DNA from 3 places in the Williamsia sp. Y844 genome. Region 2 is predicted to be linked to each of the others. Evidence: predicted binding sites of a transcription regulator. Region 2 holds the regulator's gene; each other region holds the start of a gene.
What was found. The regulator LexA, encoded in region 2, represses DNA repair genes until DNA is damaged. The targets are predictions, from matches to a motif close to CGAACANNTGTTCG.
Positions count from the first base shown of each region.

Region 1: the regulator LexA is predicted to act here: its motif matches at 3,769-3,782, upstream of AC1TQG_RS19340 (DUF222 domain-containing protein).
Region 3: the regulator LexA is predicted to act here: its motif matches at 4,272-4,285, upstream of AC1TQG_RS07205 (HNH endonuclease signature motif containing protein).

Region 1 covers NZ_JBXCJB010000003.1:537,812-545,279, reverse strand. The annotation lists gene AC1TQG_RS19350 (TerD family protein) at 1-1,615, opposite strand, end outside; gene AC1TQG_RS19345 (PPOX class F420-dependent oxidoreductase) at 1,745-2,152, shown strand; gene AC1TQG_RS19340 (DUF222 domain-containing protein) at 2,161-3,708, opposite strand; gene AC1TQG_RS19335 (M24 family metallopeptidase) at 3,811-4,929, opposite strand; gene AC1TQG_RS19330 (alpha/beta fold hydrolase) at 5,121-6,146, shown strand; gene AC1TQG_RS19325 (5'-3' exonuclease) at 6,206-7,138, shown strand; gene AC1TQG_RS19320 (DUF4333 domain-containing protein) at 7,167-7,468, opposite strand, start outside.
Region 2 covers NZ_JBXCJB010000003.1:259,397-266,864, forward strand. The annotation lists gene dapF (diaminopimelate epimerase) at 1-493, shown strand, start outside; gene hflX (GTPase HflX) at 752-2,128, shown strand; gene AC1TQG_RS18035 (acyl-CoA dehydrogenase family protein) at 2,221-3,363, shown strand; gene lexA (transcriptional repressor LexA) at 3,466-4,185, opposite strand; gene AC1TQG_RS18045 (LysM peptidoglycan-binding domain-containing protein) at 4,376-4,882, shown strand; gene nrdR (transcriptional regulator NrdR) at 4,972-5,421, shown strand; gene hrpA (ATP-dependent RNA helicase HrpA) at 5,448-7,468, opposite strand, start outside.
Region 3 covers NZ_JBXCJB010000001.1:1,628,445-1,635,912, reverse strand. The annotation lists gene AC1TQG_RS07215 (HAD family hydrolase) at 1-1,655, shown strand, start outside; gene AC1TQG_RS07210 (class I SAM-dependent methyltransferase) at 1,642-2,697, shown strand; gene AC1TQG_RS07205 (HNH endonuclease signature motif containing protein) at 2,963-4,243, opposite strand; gene AC1TQG_RS07200 (TIGR03621 family F420-dependent LLM class oxidoreductase) at 4,443-5,297, shown strand; gene atzF (allophanate hydrolase) at 5,308-6,969, opposite strand; gene AC1TQG_RS07190 (5-oxoprolinase/urea amidolyase family protein) at 6,966-7,468, opposite strand, start outside.

The DNA.
Region 1 (7,468 bases), 280 kb from region 2:
CCGCCAGCTGTTGAATTCGGCTTGTGCCGTCTGGTCGATACCGCGGGAAAATCGGTCGCACGTCCGCGCTCAGCAAGCACGAGAGGTCGTGGCCGATATGCCGGACCAACTGATCGAATAAATTGCATACTTCGATCGCGCCTTTGGAGTCGGCACTCAGGGTCTTGGTCTTCACTGCATCTCGAACCTGGCCCCACTGCGCCCCCATATCGGTGAAGCCATGCAATCCAGATTTTGGATGTTGCAGGTACCTGACAAACTCTTGCAAGATCCAACTCTGGGTCGAGTCTTGGACTTGTTTGTGCATCGACATCTGAATCGCAACGGATCGGATCTCGTCCCACGAAAGATGGTGTAGCGAAACCTTTTTGAGTTTGCGTTTATCGACTACTACGGGATGTTGGTCGTGTGCACCCAACAGCTGATTGCTGACCGTTATTACAGCGTCGAATCCAAGGCTACGGGCGATGTCGATGTAGGTCTCAACTTGGTCGGTGGTGAGCTTGGCTGACGAAGACTTCGCCTCGACCAGCGCAGTCCATTGCTTCGCTCCACGCGTGATTCTGATCAATCCGTCGGGACGAAGTTTCTTTTCATTCCATTCGAACTCGGGCTCGATGTACGTCTCGATGGATCCTGCGGGCCCACCGCTGCGTGCAACCATCTCACGGCCGAACTCTCGTACCCCGGCCATCACAGCCAAGAGCGCTGAGACCGCACGTCGTTCGCGTTCATCACCTGTACCAATTGCGGACACCGAGAACAAGCGAGAGCGATCCCACTCCGCCCCGCCTTCGGCCAGTTCGGGCACCAACGACCACGATGGCAGTTTCGGTGGACGGAGAGTCTTCTTAGTGGTCATTGAAGATTTCACCGACGGTTTGGTTGCAACTGACTCGGTCTCCAGCGCGATGACGGTAGGCGCAGCATCCACATCTGCCGGTACGGTTTCTTGGGCTTCGACTGTCGCAATGTGCGCATCAGATGAATCTCTGTCACCAGAGTCGGTGGGATCGTCGATCTCGACACCGAACTCTGCTGCCAACGCAGCGAGTCCACCCGCATAGCCCTGGCCGATCGCCCGAAACTTCCACGAGGAGCCCCGTCGATAGAATTCACCGAACAACAACGCCAGGACAGGTTCTTCGATCGACAGATTGAACACTGCTGTCGGACTCGCTGAATCACCTGGCATAACCGTGATTTCGAGATCTTTCGCTTCAGCGAAGGTCGATTCGGATTCGCCGTCGAGGCTGGCCGCAACCACTACCCGCTGAACTTCTTCTGGCAAACCGACAAAGTCCACGAACAGAAGGTCACCGTCACCGGGCTGGGTTGAAAGACTGGCTGAATCGTCGTCGCCGGCTTCACTGTCCTCGAGCCGAACCGCCCCGCCTGCTCCCTCGCGTTGGTTGTAAAAGACGAAATCCGAGTTTGATCGAACCTTGTCGGTCGCATCCAGTAGCAAGATGCTCACGTCGGGCGTTATTGCAGTCTCCCCGGGAAAGCGGCTCACGACGCCGACAGACAGAATGTCGTTACCCTGGCTTATGGATTCGACGGAAACATTCTGTCCGCGAACAAGTTCCAGTGCTTCAACGCGTTGATCGGTCATCACGTGACTATCGCACGACGTCGAGGTTGTGCGTAAAGAGGTCCACCAGATGAATAGGTGATGTGGTGTCCAGACCAGCCTGCTGCACGGGGATGCTTGATAGGACAGCGACTTGGCTAAGGTCGGCTTGTGCCCAAAACACCAAACGACTTAACCCCCGCAGCAATGGACTTCCTCACCGAACGCCACCTCGGGAGCCTGACCACCGTCCGTGCATCGGGGACCCCTCATGTTGTTGCTGTGGGATTCACCTACGACGCCGAGGCGAAGATCGCACGAGTGATCACCTTCGAAGGCAGCCAGAAGGTGAAGAACGTCGACCGGTCTGGATACGCCGCCGTGTTCCAGGTGAACGGACCGCAGTGGTTGACGCTGGAAGGCAAAGCATCGGTCCACCGTGACCCCGAGGCTGTCGCCGAAGGAGTCCGTCGCTATGCGGCTCGCTACAAGGAGCCCAAAGTGAACCCACGCCGGGTGGTCATACAGATCAACGTCGAACGCATACTGGGTTCGCAGTCGCTGATGGTCACCGCCTAGGCAAGACGCTACGCATCCTGGTCAGTGCTATCCGGTTCGGGATCGGGTTGGACCTCAGGTTCGCCGCCGGTCAGTTCCGCCAACTTGTCAGCCAACACCGCCCGGCGGTCGGCAAGAACCTTCTCCCAGGCCGCCGCGAAGGTTTCGTTGACATGCTGGGCACGGTTGACCCGCGGTTTGCGTTCCGGATCCACCGACACTGGTGGTATCCACCCGACCCTGCCCTTGTCAGGACCCTCGGTGATCATCACCGTCTGCCACTGACCAGGGCCGTCGCCGACAAGTTTGTGATGCGGCGGGCACGCTGATCCCATCAGATCGATGTCGGTCAGACCACCATTGATCCAGGCAATGAGGTGGTGGGCCTCGACCCAGGTCGCCGGATTGGTGCACCCGGGGTGTGAACAGCCTCGGTCGCGGGCGAACAACGCCAAACGTTGGCCTCTCTGCGCGGTGCGTTTGGCCCGGGCGAAATACAGCACCTCGGCGCTGTGGTTGGCGAACACGGCCAGGTATTTGTCCGAACGCGCAGCCAGGTGCAGGGCTTCTTTGACCGGAATATCCACCCCCGACGCCGTTTTGGCGATCCCCGCGCAATCCTCGAGCTGCTGTTTGGTCATCGTGATGATCAACTGCGCCGGCAACCCCCGATGCGACTTGCCGAGAAGGTTGCACTCCAAAATCGTTTTCAAAATCGCTTTGAGTGCATCGTGGCGCTGCTGGCCCATCGAGCGGGTATCACGCTCAGCCGCGGCCTTCATCAACTCCGGATCCTGTTTCGGGTCATCGCTGGCCCCGGTCGGTGAGTTCGGATCGGCCGGGTTGTTCATGCCCGGGGCGGCCCAGACATCCATCACCGTCGTGAACAACGCCAACGTTTCCGGATCCAGCGTGCCGGAGATTTTCGCCATCAAGTCCACACCCTGATTACCCAAACTCACCGAACGTTTACGGGCCCGATCCGAATCATCGGTCAGCCGGCCATCGGGATCGACCCGGGCCAGCACCTGACGGCCCGACGCCGCCAACTGAGTCGGATCCTGGCCGACGGCTTCTTCGGTCATCCAATGATCGACCACGTCATACACCGCCGAATCCGACGCTGACGGGATGTGTTTGCGCACATCTAGCATCACATCCATATGCGCTGCCCCGATCAGTCCTTGGGACCAGGCTTGTTCGGCGGCAGGGCATTTCGGTGCCAGCTCTTCGCCCTGCATCGTGTGAAATCGGCCGACTGCTTCCAACCCGCGAATCCGGGACATGGTTTGCCCTTTGGTCAACCGCAACTCGCCGCGGGTGAAACCAAACAGCGACGAATACCCGGCATCGGTAAACGACGACCGATCCGAAACCCGCAACAGATGCCGCAACCCGGTGAACTCGAGCTTGCGGACGATCCGTTCATGCACCCGCACAAGCTCATTGACTTCCGCATCAGACATATCGGAATCAGCGCAGTCCGCGATATCGGCAACCAGTAGCTCCAACTCGAGGTATTTGCGCACCAACACCGAAACCGAAGAAGGATCAATCGAGGAATCGTCAGTCATCATGCCCCCCAAGACATCTGATCGAACGCTTTCAATCAGTCTACCTCGGGGGACACCGAAAGTCGAACGGTTGTTCGAACGAATATGGTCGGTTGAGAACCTGGTTCAGACTGACTTCAGTTCGTGCGGTTGGGAATTGAATGCTTCGCAGCCATCATCGGTGACGACAACGATATCTTCGATGCGCGCACCCCAACTGCCGGAGAAGTAGATGCCGGGTTCAATGCTGAATGCCATGCCCGGCCGCAGTGGAATATTGTTGCCTGCAACGATATACGGCTCCTCGTGAACGGATAGTCCGATGCCGTGGCCGGTGCGATGAACAAATTTGTCGGCCAGTCCGGCGGCAACGAGCACGTCCCGGGCCGCGCTATCGATCTGCTCGGCAGTGACGCCGGGGCGGACGGCGGCCACAGCCGCTCGCTGAGCTTGTTGTAGCCACTCGTACTGCCGTGCGATCGCATCAGAAGGTGTTCCAACACAGTAGGTTCGGGTGCAGTCGGAGTTGTATCCCGGCGCGACAGGTCCCCCGATGTCAACGACAACGATGTCGCCGTCCTGGATCACCCGGTCCGATACCTCGTGATGCGGGTCGGCGCCGTTGGGACCGGATCCGACGATGATGAACTCGGCCCTGGTGTGTCCTTCGGCGATGATGGCGGCGTCGATATCCGCTGCGACTTCACGTTCGGTGCGGCCGACCTTCAGCCATTCCCCCACTCGGGCGTGCACTCGGTCGATCGCGGCGCCTGCGCGGCGCAGCGCTTCAATCTCGGCGTCATCCTTGATCATTCGCAGTTCACGCAGAACGGCAGTGGCAAGTTCCGGTGCGCTACCCCAATGCCCTGCCAACGGGACGGTGTGCAGCGCAGGGGTTGCGTCAGAGACCGCGTAACGATCACCGGCTCCCCCGGCGGCTCCAACCGCCAGTGCGTACGCATCCTGGCCGTCGACCCAATCGTGAACGGTCAGGCCGAGCTCACCGACGGCCGATTCCCGTAGCGCCGCCAACTCCAGTCGCGGCACAACCACTTCGGGAGCGCGATCCGCACTGATCACCAGGGCGGTGAGCCGTTCGAATGTCGTCGCTCGTGAGCCCGTGAGATATCGCAGGTCGGGTCCGGGAGTGATGAAAAGCGCCGACAGACCGGCTTTCGCCGTCAACTCCTGCGCCCGATCCAGACGTGACTTGTACACCGCTGCCGAGAATCGCTGATCCGCCATGGGTTCAAGGCTATCGGTCGCAGAGTTCGTGGTCTCGCCTGCAGTCTGACCTTCGTCACAAACCATCGGAAGTGTGTCCCACTCCGATCGCAAGATTCGATGAGTGATCTTTAACCGGGCGAAAACCTCGCTTTGCGCGGAGAATAGGGGCAACGAAAGATGTTTAGGTCTGAGGAAAACAGGAGGTCACCGTGGACCGTGAAGGCGTACGACGTCGACTACGGGCTGTTCCGACCGATGACTCTCAGGTCCAGTTCGCAAATCTGCACGGATACAAGCGGGCCTACCGGATGGCCGGATCGGGTCCTGCACTGCTGTTGCTGCACGGAATCGGCGACAACTCCCTGGCCTGGGAACCGGTGTTCACCCAGCTCAGCGAAAAGTACACGGTCATCGCACCGGACTTTCTCGGACACGGATTCTCCGACCGTCCGCGCGCCGACTACTCGGTACCTGCTTTTGCCAACGGAATGCGCGACCTTCTGACCTATCTCGACATCGAACGCGTGACGATCGTCGGCCATTCGCTGGGCGGTGGTGTGGCCGGGCAGTTCGCCTATCAGTTCCCCGAGATGGTCGAACGGTTGGTGTTGGTCGGTACGGGCGGAGTCACCAGGGACGTCAATCCGGTTCTGCGAGCGCTGTCACTACCGTTTTCCGAGTACGCGCTGGCCGCGGTCTCACTCCCAGGTGTGTTTCCGACGTTCGCAGCGGCTTCTCGCACGGTGCGTGATCGTCTGCCATTTGCGCTGTTCCGGGACAACAACGAGATCGTTCGAGTGCTCGAACGGATGCCAGAAAAGGGTTCGGCCGAGGTCTTCGCCCGAACTCTGCGATCAGCCGTCGACTGGCGTGGGCAAGTGGTGACCATGCTCGATCGATGTTATTTGAGCGCAGGTATTCCGACCCTGGTCGTGTGGGGTTCGGACGATCAGGTCATTCCGGTGCAGCACGCCCACATGCTCCACAGCGCAATGCCCGGCTCGCAGTTGGTCGTCTTCGACAAGGCCGGTCACTTCCCGTTCCGGGACGATCCAGACCGATTCGTCGACCTGCTGCTGTCCTTCGTGGCGTCGACCGTCCCTGCGAACATCAGTCGTGCAGATGTGAAAATCGCTTTGCGACAGGGTCCCTCGAGTCAACCACTCACCGGCGACGCCGAGTCCCAACTGGCTGTTCTCGATGTCCTGGGTTCGGACGAACGCAGCGCCACCTGACCGCAGTGCTCTGATGGCGGGCGCCGATCTGGCATGGTTTAGGCATGACTGCCCCAGTGATGTTGCTCGACGGTGCCAGCCTCTGGTTTCGGGCCTTTCATGCCCTGCCCGAGAAGATGACCGCACCGGACGGGCGTCCGGTCAACGCGGTCCGCGGATTCATCGACATGATCGCGTCATTGGTCACCCGGGAGCACCCGCAACGCTTGATCGTGTGTCTTGACCTCGACTGGCGTCCGGCCTTCCGCACCGACCTCATCCCGTCGTATAAGGCGCATCGCGTGGCCGAAGGCGCCACCGACGGCTCGGAGGAGGTTCCCGACACGCTGACACCCCAGGTCGACATGATCATGAAGATCCTGGCCGCCGCCGGAATTGCGACCGCGGGCGCGGAGGGCTGCGAAGCCGACGACGTCATCGGGACCCTTGCGGACTCCGAGGCCGTGGATCCGGTGGTTGTGGTCAGCGGTGATCGCGACCTACTGCAGGTTGTTTCCGACGACCCGGTTTCGGTGCGCGTGCTGTACGTGGGCCGCGGTCTGGCGAAGGCCGAGATGTTCGGGCCACAGGAACTGGCCGAGAAGTACGACGTACCAACATCGAATCCGGGTTCCGCCTACGCCGAGATGGCAATCCTGCGCGGCGATCCGTCAGATGGGCTGCCCGGCGTTACCGGCATCGGTGAAAAGACCGCGTCAAAGCTGCTGCACGAGTTCGGAAACCTCGACGAACTCGAACGCGTGGCATCCACCACGACCGACAAGCGGATTTCACCGCGCCAACGCAAGTCACTTGCAGAAGGCGCGGACTACCTGCGCGCGGCACGGACCGTTGTATTCGTGAAGACCGACGCCGAGATCATCGGCGACAGCGACGGTCGTCTCCCATCCGAGCCCGCCGACCCGGCAGCGCTGGCCGACCTGATCGAAGAACTCGGTGTCGGCTCATCGGTTGGCCGTCTGGGCAAGGCGCTCGGCTGGCAGGTGGGCTGACCCGCCCACCTGACAACCGACCAACTGCCTACTGTGTGGTCGGTTGACCGACCTCGTATTTGCCCTCGTCGTCCAGGAAGGTGATCTTGACCTGCTGGTTCGCGCCGGCAACGGTCGCGGTGCAGGTGAAGCTGTTGCCCTTCTTGATTTCCTGATCTTCGGGGCACTGCACATTCGCGACGTCTTTGGCCTGGTAGTCGTTCTCCAGGACCGACGCCACACCCTTCTGAGCGGCGTCTTGGCTGAGCACCTTCGTCACCGCGAAGCCCGGAAGCCAGAACGCCGTGACAGCAAGGACGACAGCGATGACACCAACCGCTGCGGCACCGA
Region 2 (7,468 bases):
GGCCGACGTCAGTGTCCTGATGGGCCGGGCCCGCGCCGGCGTCGAAAGCAAGGCCACCATCGGAGACCAGACGTATTCGGGTTTGTCGGTCAACGTCGGCAATCCTCATCTGGCCTGCGTTGTCGAGGGCCTCACTCTCGAGCGTTTGAGGAACATCGACCTCACCGCACCGATTGCCTTCGACCACAACGACTTTCCCGAAGGCGTCAACATCGAGCTGATGACACCGCTGGCCGAGTCGGCCGACGACGCGGTGGTCGGTGAGGTGTCGATGCGGGTGCACGAGCGCGGTGTGGGAGAGACCCGCAGCTGCGGCACCGGCACCGTCGCGGCGGCAAATGCGGCTTTGCGGTCGGTCGGGCGGAGCACCGGTGCGGTGGTCGTGAACGTTCCCGGTGGTGCGGTGACCGTCACTGTCGGTGAGAACGACAACGAGCTCCGTGGACCCTCGGTCTTGGTCGGTGCCGGAATGCTCAACGCAGGGTGGCGTTAAATCCGTTATGCAGCAGACCTGTCCGAATGTCACGATGTTCATCTCATGACTGAACACGAACCCGACTCGAACAAAGCCGACGCGAACGAAGCCGACGCGAACGAAGCCGATCCGAATACCCCCTACTCGGACGGCCCCGACACGGACGGCCCCGACGCAGACGGCCCCGACTCAGACTTTCCGGAGTCGAAAGCCCGAGCGCCACGCGCCCCGGAGGTTCACCTGCCGAACTTCCACAAGGGTCCGACGATCGGCGACATGCAACTCGACGATCGTGCGTCGTTGCGACGGGTTGCAGGTCTGTCCACCGAACTCACCGACGTCACCGAGGTCGAATACCGGCAGCTTCGCCTCGAACGGGTCGTTCTGGTCGGTGTCTGGCTGCAGGGAAGCACCACCGCCCAGGCGGAATCGAGTCTTGCCGAACTCAAGGCCCTGGCCGAGACCGCCGGGTCCGAGGTGCTCGAAGGTCTCATCCAACGTCGGGACAAGCCGGATCCGGCCACCTACATCGGATCGGGCAAATCCCATGAACTTCGCGACATCGTCGAGGCCACCGGTGCCGACACCGTCATCTGCGATGGTGAACTGACGCCCGCACAGCTCACCGCGCTGGAGAAGGTGGTGAAGGTCAAGGTCATCGACCGCACCGCCCTTATCCTCGACATCTTCGCCCAGCACGCCACGTCGCGCGAGGGCAAGGCCCAGGTCGCGTTGGCCCAGATGGAATACATGCTGCCGCGTCTTCGCGGTTGGGGTGAATCGATGTCCCGTCAGGCCGGTGGCCGGGCGGGCAGCAACGGTGGCGTGGGTCTGCGTGGTCCCGGTGAGACGAAGATCGAGACGGACCGCCGCCGTATCCGCGAGCGGATGGCGAAGTTGCGCCGCGAGATCCGTGAGATGAAGACGTCGCGAAACACCAAGCGCACCAAGCGGAAAGAGTCCGCTGTCGCATCGGTCACGATCGTCGGTTACACCAACGCGGGCAAGTCCAGTCTGATCAACGCGATGACCGGATCAGGTGTGCTGGTGCAGAATGCGCTGTTCGCCACCCTCGATCCGACAACCCGGAAGATGTCCCTCGACGACGGTCGAGAAATCGTGGTCACCGACACCGTCGGATTTGTCCGGCACCTGCCCACCCAGCTGGTCGAGGCGTTCCGTTCGACCCTGGAAGAGGTCATCGACGCAGATCTGCTGTTGCACATCGTCGATGGTTCGGACCCGATTCCCACCGAGCAGATCAGCGCGGTGCGCAAGGTCGTCGATCAGGTGATCCAGGACGAGAAGGCAACCGCACCACCGGAGCTTCTCGTGGTGAACAAGATCGACGTCGCCGATCCGACGGTCCTGACACAGCTTCGCAGTCTGTTCCCCGACGCGGTCTTCATCTCGGCGGCCACGGGCGAAGGTATCCCGGAACTGCTCGAGCGGGTCCGCGAGTTGGTGTCGCGGCATGACGTCCATGTCACCGTCCGGGTGCCGTACTCCCGGGGTGACCTGGTCTCACGCATCCACGCCGAAGGCGATGTGTCGCGGGAGGAGCACGGAGCCGATGGCACGGAGATCGTCGCCAGTGTGCCTTCTGCGCTGGCCAGCCAGCTGGCCGAGTTCGCCGCATCTGATCTGTTCTAAAAATCCAGGCCTCCAGGCCCTTGGGCAGAATGTAGAATCCGGTTACAGTTACTGGCACGTCCGCGTTTTGACACCTCGTTATGGAGACCTTGATGGAACGTACGATTTTCGAGCCTGAACATCTTCTGTACCGCGATTCGTACAGAAGCTTCCTCGAACAGCATGTGGCGCCGTATCACGCCCGCTGGGAAGAGCAGAACATCGTCGATCGTGATGTGTGGATCGAAGCGGGTAAGAACGGCTTCCTGGCCGTGGACGCTCCCGAAGAGTTCGGCGGCGGCGGAGTCGACGACTTCCGCTACCAGGCCATCGTCTCCGAAGAGTCCGCCAGGGGTGGGTACAGCGGTTTGGGCTTCACCCTGCACAACGACGTCATCGCGCCGTACCTGCTGGAACTGACCACCGAGGAGCAGAAGGCGCGCTGGCTTCCGGGATTCACCTCCGGCGAGCTCATCACCGCCATTGCGATGACCGAGCCCGGAACCGGTTCGGACCTGCAGGGCATCAAGACCAACGCCAAGAAAGACGGCGACCACTGGGTGCTCAACGGATCGAAGACCTTCATCACCAACGGCATCAACGCCGACCTGGTGATCGTGGTCGCGCGCACCGACCCCGAGGCCGGCGCGAAAGGTTTCAGCCTGCTGGTCATCGAGCGTGGCATGGAGGGCTTCGAACGCGGCCGCAACCTCGACAAGGTCGGCATGAAGGCGCAGGACACCGCCGAACTGAGTTTCGACAACGTCCGTGTGCCCGCCGAGAACCTGCTCGGTGAAGAAGGCCTCGGCTTCATCTACCTCATGCAGAACCTGCCTCGCGAACGCCTGTCGATCGCTGTTGTCGCCGCGGCGGCGATGGAGCAGGTGCTGGAGACCACCGTTCAGTACACCAAGGACCGCAAGGCCTTTGGTCGCTCGATCGGGAACTTTCAGAACACCCGGTTCCTGCTGGCCGAACTGGCGACGTCGACCACGACGACCCGCGTCTTCGTCGACCACTGCATCGGTCTGCTGAACGAGAAGAAGCTGACCGTCCCGGATGCCGCGATGGCCAAGTACTACGCCACCGAGAATCAGGTGCACCTGGTCGACCGGTGTCTGCAGCTGCACGGTGGATACGGCTACATGCGTGAATACTCGGTCGCCAAGGCATTCCTCGACTCTCGTGTGCAGACCATCTACGGCGGGACGACCGAGATCATGAAGGAAGTGATCGGACGTAGTCTCGGGGTCTGATCACCCAGTGGTCCCCTGAACTCGAAAGGCGGGGTGTACCGGGATATCCCGGTACACCCCGCCTTTGATCTGTATGAGAGTGATCTGCCTCCGACTCGGAGGTCAGAGTCGACGCATCACAGTGACGACCTTGCCCAGGATGACGGCATCGTTACCCGGGATGGGATCGAACACCGGGTTGTGCGGCATCAGCCACACGGCGTCCTTGGTGCGCTTGAACGTCTTGATCGTGGCATCGCCGTCGATCATCGCCGCCACGATGTCGCCGTTGTCGGCAACATTCTGCTGGCGTACGACCACCCAGTCGCCGTCGCAGATCGCGGCGTCGATCATCGATTCACCGACGACCTTGAGCATGAACAGCGAACCTTCGCCCACCAGCTCTTTGGGGAGTGGGAAAACGTCTTCGACAGCTTGTTCGGCGAGGATCGGACCGCCGGCCGCGATCCGGCCGAGGACCGGGACGAACGTCGGCGTCGGCAGGGATTCGTCCGGTGCCTGAACCTGTCCGGCGGCTGTGGCCGGATTCAGATCGGTGTCCTGGATGTTCACCGCGCGAGGCCGGTTGTTCTCGCGCTGCAGGAAACCCTTGCGTTCCAGCGTGCGGAGCTGGTGGGCGACGGACGATGTCGAGGTCAGGCCGACAGCGTCACCGATCTCCCGGATGCTCGGAGGGTAGCCGCGCTCGCGGACCGAGGTGCGGATGACCTCGAGAACCGCTTTCTGGCGGGGGGTCAGTGAGCCCTCGGCGAGTGGTTCGGTGGCGACAACAGTGGTCGCGGTCCCGTCCGCCGGTGTCGGGGGCTGGGTTCTATCGGCCATCAGGTCCTCCAGTTCATGCGGTGTCGGGCGGGGTCCATGTCGACAAAGATAGTGCAAATGGTCACAAGTCTCAAACATTTGTTCGATCAGGCGTGGCGCTTTGTCGGAGGCCCGTGGTACTAATCGAACACTCTTTCAATCGAACGAGTGATCGAATAGGGATCGAACCGATGACCGAGGACTGAACCCCATGACTGCAGCCACCACCATTATCCGGCCGGCCACAGCTCGGCCTGTTCACCACCCCGAGAGCGGTACCCGCACGCGCACCACGCGCCCGGTACGGCCCGAGGACACATCACGCCCGGCCGGTCGCCGTCTGCCTGCGCAGCGCCGGGTGGCCGTCTCGTGTGCCGATTCGCGTAACTCCGAGCGGCGGATACCGACCGCTCGCGAGATGGTCTTCGCCCGCAGGCGCGCCTGGGCGGGCGCGGCGGTCGCCGGTGTCGGTCTGATGCTCGTGGTCGCCTTCATGACCTTCTTCGGCGGGGTCATGCAGCAGTCCGCGGATCCGGCCCGCGTCGGCACCGAGGTCGTCCGGGTCCAATCGGGGGAGTCGTTGGGCGCCATCGCCTCCCGCATCGCACCCGAGATGCCGACCGAAGCCGTGGTGGCGAAGATCATGGAGCTCAACGCCATGAACAACTCGGCACTGTCGGTGGGCCAGGCATTGGTCACGCCCGTCTACGCGAGGTAGACGTGGAGGGGCTGCAATCCCGGACGGTATCCTCGGAGTCACAGTGTCTGGTCACTCCGCCCAGGCCGTCGACCGTCGAGGATTCGTGCATGCATTGCCCGTTTTGCAAGAACGAGGACACCCGCGTAGTCGATTCGCGAGTGGCGGACGAGGGGCAGGCCATCCGTCGCCGCCGCGCCTGTTCGCAGTGTGCACGCCGTTTCACCACGGTGGAGACCGCGGTGCTCTCGGTGGTCAAACGGACCGGCGTCACGGAACCGTTCAGTCGCGAGAAGGTCATGCGCGGCGTCCGCCGGGCCTGCCAGGGCCGTTCGGTAGATGACGACAAATTGCAGCATCTTGCGCAGCAGGTGGAAGAAGCAGTGCGGGCATCAGGTTCGGCGGAGGTACCGGCCAATGAGGTCGGTCTGGCCATCCTCGGCCCGCTTCGCGATCTCGACGAGGTCGCATACCTGCGGTTCGCCTCTGTCTACCGGTCATTCGACTCGGTGGACGATTTCCAGAAAGAAATCGACGACCTCCGATCAAGCAAGTCCTAGCGTCACTACCGCAAGTCCTAGCGCCGCTACCGTAAGTCTCGGATTGCCTTGATGGCACGCTTTTCTGAAATCGGGTACGCAGTTCGCAGCTGTTGAGCAAACAGTCCGACGCGCAATTCCTCGACAATCCAGCCTGCAGCCTCGCTGACCGCATCGCGCCGCTGCGGCGGGATCATCCGCAGATGGTCTGTCCATGCGGCCACTACGCGATCGATGGCTGCCATCGACGCGGCGTCCCGTGCGGCGGAGGCAGGCAGCTGTTCCAGCCGGGCCAGGGCGGCATCCAGATACCGCGGGATCTCGGGGAGGTGTTCGGCGCCGGTGGCCGAGATGAATCCGTCGAAAACAAGATCGCCGAGTTGATCCCGCACGTCGTCGGCAGCGTCGGCCACCGTGGTGGCCGCGATGGCGGTGCGCAGCGGAGCCACCCGGGTCAGGATCGCCGCGGCTTGGCGCAGTTTGGTCGTGGCCCGGCTCGTGACCTGCCCGGCGACATGGCTTTTCAGGGCGGTGTAATCGGCAGCGGTCCAGACCTCCGGCTGCGGGGGGACCAGGTCGATCACGGCCGCTCGTACGCAATCGGCAAGCAGCGCCTCTCCGGTTGGGTAAGGGCTTTGGCTCAGCGCCAGCCGCTCCGCGGTTCCGAGAACAGAAGTCGCGTTGTGCCGTAGGCCAGGTACATCGTTGATCAGCAGTCCGATCAGGGCGTTGTACATCGCGCTGCGCTGCTCGGACTCGGTCGACATCGGTGCGACGGTGAAGCCACCTCTGCGGGGCACCAAGGCCGGGTAACTCGTGATCTCTTGTCCGGCAACAGTGTTGCGGACCGAGCGCGCGATTGTTCCGAACGTCTTGTCTGTCCAGGTGGTTGCCACCGGCGTCGACTCGGTCGCGGCCTCTTTCTCTAGAGCCGCGCGGGCCTTGCCGCCGAGTCGTTCTTGGAGCTCTGTCAACGATTTGGAGTGGCCCAACTCCCGGCCGTCCGGGCTGAGCGCCACGAACGTCATCCGCAGGTGGTCGGGCAGTGCGGTCGGCCTCAGATCGGCGGCTGCGATTCTCACTCCGGTGAGCCGGGTGAGTTCGGCGGCGACGCTGGACGTCAGGGGCTTGGCACGCGGTGTGACCGCATCAAGGATTTGTGAGGCCAGATCCGGTGCCGGACCGATTTGGCGCCGAAGGGTTTTCGGCAGGGTGCGGATCAATTCGGTGACCAGTTCGGTGCGCATAGCGGGGACCAGCCAGTCGAAGCCCGAAGGCCGCGCCCGCATCAGCAGGGGCAGCGGAATCAGCACACTGACGCCGTCGTCCTCGGCGCCGGGCTCGAAGTGGTACCGGAGATCGTACGTGGCATCAGCCTGGCGCCAGGTGTCCGGGAAACCGGCCGGATCGCCTGCAACAACGTCGGCGGGATCGAGATCGAGGAGGTTCGGGTCCTTCTTGCGTGCGGTTTTCCACCAGGTGTCGAAGTGCCTGCCCGAGACCACCTCTTGACCAACGTGGCGGTCGTAGTGCGCGAACAGGGTGTCGTCGTCGACCACGACATCGGTGCGCCGGACCCGGTGCACCGACTCTTCGGCGTCGTCGAGTAACGCCCGGTTGCGATGGAAGAACGGATGCTGGGTGCGCCAGTCTCCTTCGACGAGGGCACTGCGGATGAACAGCTCGCGGGCTGCCTCGGGGTCGATGGATCCAAAGTTCACCCGACGTCTGGTGACCAGGGGAACGCCGTAGAGCGTGACCCTTTCGTAGGCCATCGCCGCCGAGTGTTTGCTCGACCAATGTGGTTCGCTGTATTGGCGTTTGACCAGATCGCCTGCCAGTCGCTCGGCCCATTCGGGTTCGATGCGGGCGACGGTCCGGGCCCACAGGCGGGAGGTCTCGACGATCTCGGCCGCCATCACGAACCGAGGCGGTTTGTTCGACAGATGCGAGCCGGGGAAGATCATGAACTTCGTCCCGCGAGCCCCGAGGAACTCTTTGGATTCTCCTTCGCGGACGCCGATCTGGCTGAGCAGACCCGACAGGACCGATTGGTGGACGGCGACCG
Region 3 (7,468 bases), on a different contig from region 2:
GCTTCGATGTCACCGCGAAGCCGGTGTGGTTGTCCCGGCATCTGACATCGGTTGCGGCACTGGGAGTCGTCGATCAGGACAGCATCCACAAGTTCATGCGGCGCCGTCACGGTATGACCATCGGCGGCTTGCTTGGCATCCTCCAGCTGCGGCCCGGTGACGTCCCGGCGTTGTCGGCGCGGCTCGGCACGGTGCTCGACAACGGGATCATCGCCGACGACGTGGCCACCGCCCTGACCGAGTCTCCGTCGATACGCAACCGGATCGCCACCACGGCAACAGCCACCCGAGAACGGCTCCTCGCGCATCTGCGGTCGGTTGGTGCACTCGACTCGACCGATCTCACGCTGGTGGATCTGGGGTGGGGCGCCACCATCCAGAGCCAGCTGGCAACGGCCTTGGAGCTGGCCGGGATTCCGATCACACCGGCAGGCCTGTACCTCGCGACTGACACGCGCAGTACCGCGGTCGCACTGCGTGGTCTGCGTCTGGAAGGCTATCTCGGTTCCGCCGGTGAACCCGTCGAGATCGTCGGCCCCCTCATCCGAAGTCCGGAGGTTCTGGAACAGGGGGTGAGCAGCCTCTGCGGATCGCTGCTCGACTTCACCCCTGAGGGCGAACCGATCCTCGGACCGATAGCGGGTTCGGCAAGCCAGATACACGCGCGCGCAGCCCTGCACGAGGGTGTTCACGCGTTCCAGGGCGAATGGATTCGCTACGCCTCGGCGTTGTCGGAGTGGCCGGCGTTCAACGGTGGTGAGGTGCCGCTGCTCGGTAATATCCTGGCGTCGTCCATCATCTCGCCCACTGCTGACGAGGCCTCGGTCTTCGGCGCGTGGGAGCACGAGGACAACTTCGGCTCCGATCTGGTGAGTCATGTTGTCCCGGTGGATCTCCTACCCGCCGTCGGGTACATGTCGCCGGGGGATGTCACTGACCTCCTGATGCGGGACTCTTTCTGGCCGCAGGTTCTGGCGGCAACGGATCCGAAGCTGGCCGCAGCTGCCGAGGCCGTGAATTCGGGTGCCGTACCGGCCGAGGTCTTCGAACCGGACGACCCGGGTGGCGAGACTGTGCTGCGTTTCCGGACCGGCGACGGCAAGTGGCATGACGGACCGAAGGTTCCGTTGCGGATCAACCGGAACGGATTGTCGTTCGCGCGCTTGAACTTCGAGGCGTTCGACGCGACCGACATCTCGTTGGCGATCCCGGGGCGTCCGGCGCTGGTGCGGGTGGACTGGATCGAGGCCACCGTCACCGCAGGCGGACATCGGTTGCCGGAACCGCTGCGCTGGGAGCATCCCGGGGACTTCTCCGGCCTGGTGTACGCGGAATCGACGTGGCTGGGCGGCAATCTGGTCGAGTTCCACGCCCCACATTCGGCGCTGTGGATACCGTTGGCCGCGCGGGCCGGTGCTCCGGTCAGTACCGCTCAGGTCACCATCGCGTTTGCTGTTCTCCCGCAGTCGTTGTCGGGCCTGCAGCATCGACCGCCACCCGGACCGCGACTCGCCAGGTTGACCGCTCGCGCCAAGGAAGAACTGCGGGCGGGTGGGCCGCTGGCATTGGCTGCCGGTGTGGCCCGCATCGTCACTCGCGCCGGGAGTCCGCCACCTCCACCGAAGGAAGAGGACGACGACCGTGACGACACCTGAGTTCGGGGATCGAGGCGATCCACATGCCCAGGCGCGGAATGCGCGCAGGGCTCCACTGCTTCTGCACTCATTGACCCTGTTCTCCGAGGTGATCGGCCGCGTCTTCGCGGCGGCGCGTCCGGCGATCGTGGTGGAGGTGGGCGTCGAATCCGGCGGCGCGAGTTCGATCTACCTCGAGCGCGGTGCAAACGACGTGTACTGCATCGAATCGAGTCCGACCGAGGAGATGCGAAATGCTCTGGCGGATAACCCCAATCTCCACCTGGTGGAGGGGTTCTCGCCGGAGATTCTCGACGGTATACCGAGTGGCGATGTCTACGTACTCGACGGTGACCACAACTACGCCACCGTCCGTGCCGAACTCGACTGGATTCTGGCCAAGGCTCCCGACGCGATCGTCATACTTCATGACGTCTTGTGGCCCTGGGGTCGGCGAGATCTGTATTACGACGCCGACGCGGTCGATACCGAGGCTGTTCACGAGCACGGTGATGACGGGCCCACGGTGTGGCACGACGAGGTCACTCCGGCGGGTTTCGTCGGTCTCGGTCAGTTCACAGTCGCCGTCGAGGCCGGGGGTGAGCGCAACGGCGTGCTGACCGCGGTCGAAGACGCACTGGCAGCGCAACCGTCGGGTACGCACGAGTTCGCTTTGGTGCCGGCAATTTTTGGACTCGGGATCATCTACCCAACCGGAGACGTGGAGCGCGCGGAGCGTCTCCGTGAGGCGCTCGAACCCTATAACAATTCGCCGTTGCTGGCGGCCATGGAGAACAATCGGATTGCGCTGTACACCCGCGTTCTCGCCATGCAATACGAGATGGCCGAGGCCGCCGTCAATCGCGACGAACTCGTACACCAGCTCGAGCAACAGCGTGCGCAGCACAGTGACGAGATCGCCGACCTCCAGCGCCGACACGACGAAGAACTGGCTGCACTGCGGGCCAACCCACCCATTTCGATCCGCAACGTGACCCGACGTGCCGCGCGGAAAGCAGTTCGCGGCGTGCGTGGCGTCGGGCGTGGCAGACCTTCGCGGTAGGACTGTGCCGCGTGGCGGCCGCCTGTGCGAAAATGCCTCAGCAGCAGGATGTTTCGCTCCCGAAATCGTGGTCGACCACTGCGCTGTCATGCGAAGCTGTACCACCATGTCCCGGCCGGCCTGGTGAGAATCGCGCCAGTGCGCGTTTACCAGGCCGGGCCGGGATCTGATGGCCCCGGGGGTTCACTATTCAGTTGTCAAAGGTCCTGCAGTACACAGGGTTCAGCCTGTGTTGCTCGGTCTTGCGGTTCGGTGCCCCGCCGTCTTATGCGGCGGTGAGTTCGGTGGTCAGGGTGCGGCGGGCGTGGGATCGTAGTTCGGTGGTGGTGCCGGGTGCGATGAACCAGGGATGGCCGTCGTGGCCCAGGAACACGGTCCAGCCGTGGTGGTGGATGTAGCGGTGGTGTCGGCGGCAGAGTAGGACCATGTTGGTCAGGCTGGTGGTGCCGCCGTTGCGCCAGAAGTCGATGTGGTGGGCGTCGGTGTAGACCGCGGCGCAGCCGCATCCAGGGAACGCACACCCCTGATCGCGGGCGATCAACGCTTTGCGGATCGCGGGGGTGACGGTGCGTTGGTCGCGTCCGACATCGAGTGGCACCGACTCACTGTCGAGCAGGATCTTGGTGATCACCGAATCACAGGCCACCATCTGGGCGGTGGGTGCTGAGGCGGGGCCGGTCCATTCGAATTTTGGCGCCATGGCCGGCGGTGTGGGACCTGGGATACCGCGCAGCTGCAGTTGTTGCAGATATTCCGGCGAGACTGTCACCGTCACATGTGGTTTCGCCCCGCCCCGGGTGGGCCGGTCTTCCTGATCGAAATACGAATCCAGCAATCGTTCCAGCGCATCAGCCCGGATTTGGCCTGTGCTCCGCGGATCCGGCGAGCCGTCGGGTTCAGGTACCGGCCTGCACAGTGGATCGAGTGCCACCGCCAGCTTTTCGCCGAGCAGACTATCGAGATCGAGGGTGCCGTGGGTGCGTCCGTCATCGCCGGTTCCGAATGACAACTCGTTCAAATCATGGTTTTCGGCGTCCGGGATCTCTTTATCCGGCGGCGATAACACCAACGCCATATGCCGTGCCCGTACCGATACTGCCGCCGGCGTCCCCATCAACGCTTCGGTCAGTAGTCCGCGCTCACAATCGGCACGGTCAGTAGCCGGGAGTTCTGGATTGCGACGCTCAATATGATGGAGCCCCTTCACAATCGCATCCACGTGCTCACCGGATAGTTGTCCGTCGATTCCGTAATCGGCAATCGACGGAATGTCGCTGAGTGCCTTACCTACTCGCACATACCGGTGTGCGACGGTCGGCGCGACACCTGCGTCCCGTAATAGTTTGGCTGTGGACCCCACGCCCCTTTTCTGTGCGATCCGGCGCTTATCGACCTCGCCGACGAGACGGAAAAGAACTTGCTCCACAACATGATTGAGTCGAATAACTGCCACCGTTCGTGAAGATACCTGCGCATCATCACCGGCGACCAAAGCCGCATCCCCTGCCAGATCGGACAACCTGGCGAACGTTCCCCCGAAGTCCATGGCCCAATTTTACTCGTCCCATCGCATTCGCACAAGTGTTCGGAGTAACTGATCCCGTTGTACTGCAACATCTTTCGCTAAACTCACGTTCGCGGTCCATTAGTGTAATGAGGGGTACTGACATCAACGACCTTCTGAAGTTCTCGGGCTGCCCGCCACCGCCGTCCCAAACTCCATTCTCTTTCGATATGGTGAGAAAATGGGTACAACGCGTGAATTCCGTTTCGGTGTGAATCTGCTGGGTCGTGGCAGCGCGGATGATTTTCTGGCGGAGGTGCGTGATGCCGAACGATGTGGCGTCGATGTGATCTTGTTGCCAGACCACCTGGAACTCGGGGCGCCCTTCCCCATGCTGTCCGCCGCAGCGGCGGCCGCGCCCACCGTCCGGGTCGGCACGTTTGTGCTCAATGCCGGCTTCTATCGACCGGTACTGTTGGCCCGGGACATCGCCAGCGTCGATCAACTCAGTGGTGGACGGTTCGAGATCGGTCTCGGCGCCGGCTATGTGGAGAATGAGTTCGAGTCTGCCGGAATACCTTTCGGGACTCCTGGGCAGCGGGTGCAGCATTTGCGGGAGATGGTGCTGGCACTGAAAGACCTTCTCGGCCGCGACGACCATGAGCCTCCGTCGGTGCAGATTCCGCCGCCGATCATGATCGCCGGTACCGGAGACAAGGTTCTCACCCTCGCGGCGGAGCATGCCGACATCGTCGCCATCGCCGCAGTGGCCGACGACGAGATGCTGGCCGAGCGTGTTGATTTCATCCGATCCAAGGCCGGTGATCGGTTCGATCAACTCGAGATCAATCTGATCATCTTCGATCTCGCCATCAATCGTGACCCCGACCTCGATGTCCTTCGCAGCCATCGGCCGACGGATACCGATGCCGAACTCCTGTCCCTGCCAAACGGATTGCACGGCAGTCACAGTGAGGTCGTTGCGCGCATCCGGGAACTGCGGGACAGGTTCGGGGTCAGCTACATCACGCCGATCGACCCGCCCGCCGCCGATATGCAGGCGTACGGGCGGGTCATCTCGGAACTGCGGGGTTAGTGCGGAGTGGTCAGCGCTCCAACCAGTGTGTCGCGGTGAGTGGTTCGGCATCGGCCACCGAGTCGTGGCTGCATCCGAAGCCGACGGTCCAGCGACCGTCGGACAGTTCTACCGGCCCCAGTGTCATCGGTGCGGGCAGCTCTGCGAGGAATTCGCCGAGGGCTGCCGGTGACAGGGTCCAGAGTTCACCGCGGATGGACTTGCCGTGTTCGCTGTCTCGAACCAGTCCTGGCTTGGCGGGTTGAGTGTCGAGTGCGACCAGACGATAGTCCGGTGCGGTCGCGGCCTCACCCGACCAGCGGGCGCCACGACTGGTCAGCTGGCGGTCCAGTGGCTGTCCACGAAGATGGGCCCCGACAACAAACACCTCGGTGGCGTCGGCGCCGGCCCGCTCCGGCCAGGATGGACCGGTGGCAGGCAGGCTGCTGCCGATGCGCCCGGCGATGTCGAGGGCGACGGCATCGTCGTATGCTCGTCCGATCACGGTGATCCCGAACTGCGCTGTGCTGCCGTCCGATTCGATCACTTCTCCGGCCGGGACCGCCACGGCGCACATGTCGAACAGGTTGCAGAAGTTGGTGTACGTGCCCATCGTCGCGTTGACACCAACCGGATCGGCAGCCACCTGCGCCAGTGTCGGATGCATCGGGGCAGTCGGAACCAGGAGTGCCGTCGCGTCGCCGAGCGTCTCCAGTGCGCGGACGCGAAGCTCCTCGACGCGTCGACGGTCGGCCAATAGATCAGTTGCCCGGAAGCGATCGGCATCACCGATGATGCCGGCCACGGTCGGATCGAGGCCGTCCGAATCCTTGGCGGCCGAGATGAACTCGCCGACAGCGTCATAGCGCTCTGCCACCAGCGCTCCCTCGTACAAGAGTTTGGCGGCGGCGAGGAAGTCGTCGAGATTGATGCGCTTGACCGCGATGCCTGCCGACTCGGCCTGCCCGACGGCCGCTTCGAATGCGGCCTGCCAGTGTTCATCCAATGCGGGCAATGTGTCCGGGACCGCAACCACGGGCTGCTCGCCGGCCGCGAAATGTGTTTTGGCGGGCCATGTTCCGACGTCGGACATGACGCCCATCGCACGATTGGCGAGATCGAGGTCGGCGGCGAGGATCGTGACACAGTCATAGCTCGCACACGCAGGCACAACGCCGGTGGTGCTGACCACGCCCAGCGTCGGTTTGATGCCCACGATGCCCTGCAATCCGGCCGGTACGCGGCCGGATCCGGCTGTGTCGGTGCCAATCGCGATGTCCGCGAAGCCCAGGGCGACGGCGACTGAGGATCCGGAACTGGAACCGCCGGAGATCCGGTCGTCACGGCGGGAATCACGCACCGCTCCATAGGGACTGCGGGTACCGACAAGCCCGGTCGCGAACTGGTCCAGGTTGGTCTTGCCGATGACGACCGCGCCCGCTGCCCGGAGTGCGGCGACCGCAGCGGCATCGACGTCGGGCAGGTACTCGTATCCGGGGCAGGCGGCGGTGGTCGGGAGGCCGGCCACATCAACGTTGTCTTTCACTGCCAGGACAACACCGGCAAGCGGACCTCCGGCGGCCAAAGATGCGGTGTGTTCCCGGGTTACGTCGGCTTCATCGCGCAGTGTGATGAAGACTTCGGGGCGATCGGCCGCGGCGATGGCGGCGTAGATCTCGGTGATGCGGCTCATGCCACCCTTCCTGTTTTGATGGCGAACTCGCCACTGTCGGACCAGCGTCGACGTTCTTCGTTTCGGGCGATCTCCATCGACGTTCGCTCGGTGGCGATGTCGGCGGAATTCTCCTCGAGATACTTCTGATGTTCGGCGAGTGAGAACGTTCCCTGCTCGATCTCCACCCGGCCGCGTCCGGCGGCCGTGTCGGCCCGCAGGTCGAGCAGTTCGTCTGCGCTCACCGGGTACCACCTGATCTTGTCGAAGAAGCGCAGCAACCACGGGTGCTCGGGGTCGAACCCTGCCGCCTCCAGAGGGTGTCGATGATTCCACACTTGCGTCGTGCGCCCGACGAACTGGTAGCCGCCGGGGCCTTCCATACCGTAGATGCACATGTAGGCGCCGCCGATCCCGACCGCGTTCTCCGGTGTCCATGTGCGTGCCGGGTTGTATTTGGTGGTCACCAGTCGGTGGCGAGGATCCAGTGGCACCGCAACCGGGGCACCGAGATACACAT